3 regions of the Vibrio sp. V31_P5A7T61 genome follow, and region 1 is predicted to be linked to each of the others. Evidence: predicted binding sites of a transcription regulator. Region 1 holds the regulator's gene; each other region holds the start of a gene.

What was found. Region 1 encodes PurR, which represses purine synthesis genes. Its sites were predicted from a motif close to TNANGNAAACGTTTNCNTNA; they were not measured.
Region 2: a site for PurR is predicted at 1,491-1,510, ahead of purM (phosphoribosylformylglycinamidine cyclo-ligase). Genes of this name have one in related genera too.
Region 3: a site for PurR is predicted at 1,033-1,052, ahead of CAG58_RS14735 (phosphoribosylaminoimidazolesuccinocarboxamide synthase). Genes of this name have one in related genera too.

Annotation. Positions count from the first base shown of each region.
Region 1 is NZ_WXWI01000025.1:105,575-107,849, forward strand. Features, by position in the region: gene CAG58_RS05395 (TfoX/Sxy family DNA transformation protein) at 1-166, opposite strand, end outside; cyclic di-GMP riboswitch class I at 283-365, opposite strand; gene purR (HTH-type transcriptional repressor PurR) at 571-1,581, opposite strand; gene elyC (envelope biogenesis factor ElyC) at 1,964-2,275, opposite strand, start outside.
Region 2 is NZ_WXWI01000051.1:30,390-32,664, reverse strand. Features, by position in the region: gene purN (phosphoribosylglycinamide formyltransferase) at 1-385, opposite strand, end outside; gene purM (phosphoribosylformylglycinamidine cyclo-ligase) at 389-1,429, opposite strand; gene upp (uracil phosphoribosyltransferase) at 1,597-2,223, shown strand.
Region 3 is NZ_WXWI01000065.1:39,641-41,915, reverse strand. Features, by position in the region: gene CAG58_RS14735 (phosphoribosylaminoimidazolesuccinocarboxamide synthase) at 1-914, opposite strand, end outside; gene CAG58_RS14730 (SulA-like leucine-rich domain-containing protein) at 1,095-1,490, opposite strand; gene CAG58_RS14725 (hypothetical protein) at 1,757-1,942, opposite strand; gene CAG58_RS14720 (J domain-containing protein) at 2,097-2,275, opposite strand, start outside.

The DNA.
Region 1 (2,275 bases):
CTTTAGCAGATTCATCGTCAGCTCGAAGATGGAGTTGATTGTTGACGACTAAAGCGAACATAGTGTCATCGACAAAAATGCCGAAGCCACCAAACATTGAGCGCGACTTGACCTGGCCAAGCAGTTCGAATAGCCGCATTGAATCTTTTAATACCGGTTTATCCATGCTGTCATTCTCGGTGTATTAAGCAATTCGCCAGCAAAATCAGGTCCGAGAAAATAGCAAAACGTCAAAAAGCATAATAATAGGGGGAGTTGACTGCTTGTTTTAGCTATTTTGTCATCGGCAACCCCGCTACCTACCACTATGGTTTAGGCCGGAGGCTTTGCGTCCCATCTTTTCAAATGGTTTGCCCTGTGCGTGACACGTTTCATTATTGACAAAATAGTATAACTTGGATGTATAAAATAAACAAATCATTGAATAAATATCACACTCAGTGATTGTTTATATGATGTTTGTTTCATTTTGATTTGAATTAGGCAAAGATTGCCCCCCAATCGTGGCGCTAAGGCTACGATTGGGTTTGAAGTCTTTTTTGCTCAATAATGGGTCAATGAAGTGGTTATCTATTTAGCGGTGAGTTTTTTGACTGAGTCACGTTCCACGATTTCAGGGTGCATTTCAAAAATACGTCTTTCGTGTTCTTTATCTTTGATGCGCTCCAACAATATTTCAAACGCATTTTTCCCAACACGGCGTTTAGGTTGATGGACCGTGGTCAGTGGCGGAGAGAAATATTCGGCTAACTCAATATTATCATAACCAATGACTGACATATCGTCTGGCACGCGTATGCCACGTTGCTGTAAACGGCTGATCAGACCTAATGCCATGGTATCATTAAAGCAGAATACCGCGCTCGGGCGTGTATCCATAGCAATGATTTTATCCGCGGCTAGAACGGCAGTATCGCATTCGAAATTGCCTTCTAAAATCCAATCTTCTTTTACCGTTAGGTTGGCTTCTGCCATGGCACGCCGAAAGCCTGCGATACGTTCTTGACAGGCGGCTTTAACAAAGTGACCACTTAGACAAGCAATTTCAGTGTGCCCATTTTCGATCAAATATTTCGTTGCTAGATAACCCCCTTCTTCAGAGTTATCAATGATCTTATCGGCTTGTGATGTTTGCGGGCCCCAATCCATAATAACTTTAGGTATCGAGGGATGACTCTCTAACATCTCAAGTAACTCTTCCGTTAAATCGGAGCACATGACCAACATACCGTCGACCCGCTTTTCAGCAAGCATACGAATATAGTCACGTTGTTTCTCGTAGATACCACCAGTATTGCAGAGGATCAGTGTATAGCCTTGGCGATAGCAATAGCTTTCAACACCATCGATCACTTCAGAAAAGAATAGATTGGTGGATTGAGTCACCAACATACCGATCGTACGCGTGGTGTTACATTTTAAGCTGCGTGCGACGGCGCTTGGTGCATAATTCAGCTGTTTAACCGCGTCCAAGACTTTTTCTTGAGTGGTTTCTGCCACAAAACGTGTTTTATTGATGACATGAGATACGGTTGTTGTCGATACGCCTGCTAGGCGTGCAACGTCTTTAATCGTAGCCATAAAATTATCCTGTCGGTGACTGCTCGGCGTTAGGTAACTAGAGCAGTAGTTATGTCCCGAAAGTGCAATCGCCCTGTTAGGAGATCGTGATAGGAGAGAGGTTTGTTTTAAGCACTGTCGATGCTGCCTTTTTACAACGTCTCATTCTTCGGGTATAGGCTAACGTCAGCCTAAAAGTAATAAAAACACAAAAACCGCTGTTAAATAGCGGCCTATTGGTTACATTTAATCTTGTTAATAACCAGCAAGATTCTAGACTGCAACGCAGTAACTCGCAATCAAATTCGGCCCATAATCCTTCCAATTGATGTTAAATGTGCACAATGTTTATCAAGTTGTGCACCAAACCACTTTTTCGACGATGCCGCTTATAACAAGAATATCAATCACCCTCTACGGCAGGCGATGATTCATTCAATTTGGGTTCATGGCTCACCCAATCGCGCATGGCTTGCCATATTAGCCCCATGGTTTCATACCAATACCGCTCAGTTTGTTCTAAATAGAGCGCTCTCGGGATATATTTATCCCAAGCTTGGCTGATATTCGTTTGGGCAAGATAATTTGTCGGCGCAGGGATAGGCGTTAGCCCTGCAGATTGAAATTCATTCATTGCACGGGGCATGTGGCTGGCCGAGGTGACCAGAACCAGAGTGCGCTGCTGAACAAAAGCGGCCGCTTGTCTTGCTTCTTC
Region 2 (2,275 bases), on a different contig from region 1:
CAGCATGAATCGCTCTTTGATAAGTGTTTAACCCTGGGTACTTAGGCAGTAATGAGGGATGGATATTGATCATCCGACCAAAATAATGGCGAACAAAATCACTACTTAAGATACGCATATAGCCAGCGAGTACCACTAAATCTGGCGCATATTCATCCATCCACTTCATTAAATCAGCGTCAAATGCATCACGAGTTTCATAGGCCTTAGGATCAATAAAATGCGCTGCGGCTCCCGCTTTTTTCGCTCGCTCTAAAGCGTATGCTGTTGCTTTGTTTGAAAAAACAGCCGTTACTTTGCCATTATGGATACTTGTCTCACAAGCATCGATGATCGCTTGTAAATTAGAACCATTTCCTGAAACTAAAACAACAATACTTTTCATGAATTATTTGATCTCTACTTGCTCTTCATTGGTTTGTGCTTGAGCAATCTGACCGATAACCCATGCCGTTTCACCTTCTTGCTGTAGCAGCTCAACCGCCGCTTGTGCTTGGGCTTGAGGTAGGGCAATCACTAAGCCGACGCCACAGTTGAACGTACGATACATTTCACGCGTTGCTACATTGCCTTTCTCTTGTAGCCAAGTGAAAATCGCTGGCCATTGCCAACTGCTACCATCAATCACCGCTTTAGTTCCTTGCGGTAATACTCGTGGGATGTTTTCCCAGAAACCGCCGCCAGTAATATGAGAAATGGCGTGAATATCATGTTCAGCAATCAGCTTTAAGCCAGATTTTATATAAATTCGGGTTGGTTCAAGTAAATGTTCACCGATGGTTTTACCAGCCAATCGTTCATTCTTATCAGCGCCCGAGACTTCAAGAATTTTACGGATCAGTGAGTAGCCATTAGAGTGAGGACCACTGGAACCGACAGCGATGAGTGCATCACCCACGGCCACTTTGGAACCATCGATAATCGCTTCTTTCTCAACCACACCGACACAGAACCCAGCGACGTCATAGTCTTCGCCTTCGTACATTCCCGGCATCTCTGCTGTTTCTCCGCCGATTAACGCGCATCCCGCTTGGACACAGCCATCGGCAATCCCAGAGACGACATCCGCTGCTGTATCGACGTCCAGTTTTCCGGTCGCATAGTAATCAAGGAAAAACAGCGGTTCTGCACCTTGTACGATCAAATCATTGACGCACATCGCCACTAAATCGATGCCGATGGTGTCGTGTTTTTTCATATCCAAAGCTAAGCGTAGTTTTGTCCCTACGCCATCGGTCCCAGAAACCAAAACCGGATGCTTGTATTTACTTGGAAGTTCACACAGGGCACCAAAGCCGCCAAGGCCACCCATAACTTCAGGACGACGAGTACGCTTTACTGCGCCTTTAATTCGTTCAACCAGTGCGTTGCCTGCATCAATATCTACACCGGCATCTTTGTAGCTAAGAGAAGTGTTGTTACCGCTCACGGGGGAAGTCCTCGATCTAATTGGATATGAAAACGCCGCTATTCTACAGGGCTTAAATCAAAAAGGAAAACGTTTGCGTCAGTTTTTTTATCCAGATTTAAACGCTTAAAATAGGTAGAAATGCGTGTATAATCGAAAAGTTTATTTAAATTATGCCGGAGATGAAAATGAAAGTTGTTGAAGTGAAACACCCTCTAGTCAAACATAAACTGGGTTTAATGCGAGAAGGTGATATCAGCACTAAACGTTTTCGTGAGCTAGCGACTGAGGTTGCCAGTTTATTAACTTATGAAGCGACTTCAGATTTTGAGACAGAAAAAGTGACGATTGAAGGCTGGGATGGTCCTGTTGCTGTTGATCAAATTAAAGGTAAAAAGGTCACTGTTGTCCCGATTCTACGTGCGGGCCTTGGTATGATGGATGGGGTACTAGAGCATATTCCTAGCGCAAGAATCAGTGTTGTCGGCATCTACCGTGATGAAGAAACACTTGAGCCAGTGCCTTACTTTAATAAACTGGCATCGAACATTGAAGAGCGTATTGCGCTGGTGGTTGACCCTATGTTGGCGACTGGTGGCTCGATGATTGCAACGATTGATCTTCTAAAAGAGAAAGGATGTAATCAAATAAAAGTGCTAGTCTTGGTCGCAGCGCCAGAAGGCATTGAAGCACTGAAAAAAGTGCATCCAGATGTTGAACTTTACACCGCCGCCATTGATGAGAAACTCAATGACAAAGGCTACATCGTGCCTGGTTTGGGAGATGCTGGCGATAAGATTTTTGGTACTAAATAACGGCGTTTTTTAATTCGCTAAATAATACAAACATGATGAGGAGCCTTGGCTC
Region 3 (2,275 bases), on a different contig from region 1:
TTGAGTAAAATATCTGGGTCGGGGAAGTAACTAAGCAAGAATTGGCGGAAGCCTTCTTTTGAATTTTCGACGATTTGGCCTTTTTGATAATATTCGGCGTCCCAAATGCGCGAAGAGTCGGGCGTACCAACTTCATCCATATAAATCAGTTTTTCTTGTCCATTGGCATCGGTAACATAACCAAACTCAAATTTGGTATCAACAAACTGTTGCCCGATGGCTTTTAATGCTTCACTAATCACGCTAAAACCCTGTTTAAGGAGCGTTTCGTAATGATCAATATCAGCAGGATGAGTAAAGTTAAATGCAGCGAAATTCTGTTCGATATCGTGTCGAGTGATATTCACATCATCGGCTTCAGGAATACCAGGGATCCCAGTTAAAATACCTTTGGTTGATGGCGTGATCAGTAGCTCAGGGAGTAGGCTATCTTTTTCCAATCCATCAGGCAGAGCAATACCACAAAATTCGCGTTCACCTTTAGCGTAAGCACGCCACATCGATCCAGTGATGTATTGGCGGCAGATCGCTTCGATTTTAATCGGTTTGGCTTTTTGGACTATCCACACTAAAGGGTGAGGAATGTCGACGATGTGACTATCGGCTAACCCTTGTTGTTTGAAAAGGCTAAACCAATGGTTAGAAATAGCATTGAGCGCCGCGCCTTTACCGGGAACGCCTTTTAATCCACCTTCTGCATGCCAAATACAATCAAAAGCAGAGATACGATCGCTGATCACCATAATTGCCAGTGGTGCATCTTTGGCAATCGGATAACCTTTTTCTTGGATCAATCGCTGACTGTCTTGTTCGGTAAGCCAGTAAACCGAGCGGACTTTACCGCTATGTACAGGCAAGTGGGTACGAATGGGGAGGTCGTCATTGACGGCAAGAACTTGATCAGCAAGACTCATGAAACATTCCTATCTGGATTAAACAGCGTTGACAAGAAAGACCCTCTGGTTTGTCAACCGACCATTGGGTCTTGTTTATGGCACGCATCATACCAGAACTATTTTCTGTCGCCATATAAAAAGCAAACGTTTGCCTTGGTGGGTTATTGATGGATTCAGTCTCTGCTCGGGGTACTGTCGTTAATGAAAGACCGGCGAGGTTTTGTTCAGGAAAAAAACTTCACATTGGTGCTGTTTCGCCATGTGTTGTAAACGGCGTTGATTTGCTTTATCGATACCTGCCGAAGCAACAATAGCACTGGCATTGCCTGATTGAATCGCTTTGAGCACAATGTCTATTTCAGAACCTGAACGTGAAGCCTTCATATGAATAATTTTATGGCACTGGATCCGGTGTATGCTTAATTGTTGATAGTGAGGACGCGGGCATTGTGCAGTATAGAGAATCCATTGGTGTTGCTCGGATAGCTGAGCTAATCGAGACAACATAGGATAATTGAGCAGTGGTACGCTGTGGTGATTGACTGTGCAAGTCTCGTAAATCGTGTCTGAATAATGGAAGGTAGTGTTAAGCATAATACTGTCCTCATATACATGCTGTATATATATACAGTAGTCGAGGCGTGGATGATGATCAAGTGGTAAGTGTGTTCGTTTTTAGTTCATTTCTGACATTTAGTCGTCATTTTTATCCTAGATGATTGATAAATAAGCGGTTGTTTTTTGAACGAGAGAGTAGATGAAAGATGTGAATTTGTGATCAAATTTACAGTTTGTTGAGATGAGAGATGAAAAGGGAATTTATTTAACAATAAAGCGCCTTGGCGGCGCTTCTATCGAGGTTAGGATGCTTGGTGCATTTGTCGTTCACGGGAGGCGAGTTCATCAAGATTGAATAACCTGACGTCCATTCTTGCCAGATCATGGCAATTTGGACAAGAATAATGCGCTTTACCGTCAATATATTCATGCTTAGTTAATTGGTTTGACAGTTTGCACCAATCGCACACTCCGATCACAGTAAACATTACTTCTCCCCACCTTATTCTGTTTGGTGTTTAATCTGTGCAGATTATCGCACATGCTCAGTAATTAAGTTAAGTATCTGTTACTGGCTTTGCGATGCTAATCGTTTGCTTTCTAATTTATTTAGAAGAGGTTGCGATATGTTTATTATAATTATTAACGCTTAGTTAACCTTTGGTTGATGATTTTCATCGCGCCGTTGAGACGTTTCATCTCTTCTTCGCTGCCTTGCAGATCGGGATGATAGATTTTACTCAGTTGTTTATAGCGTTGTTTGATGATTTTTTCATCGGGTAATCGATGAGGGTGAAAACCGAGTAGGGCGCAGGCCAAAG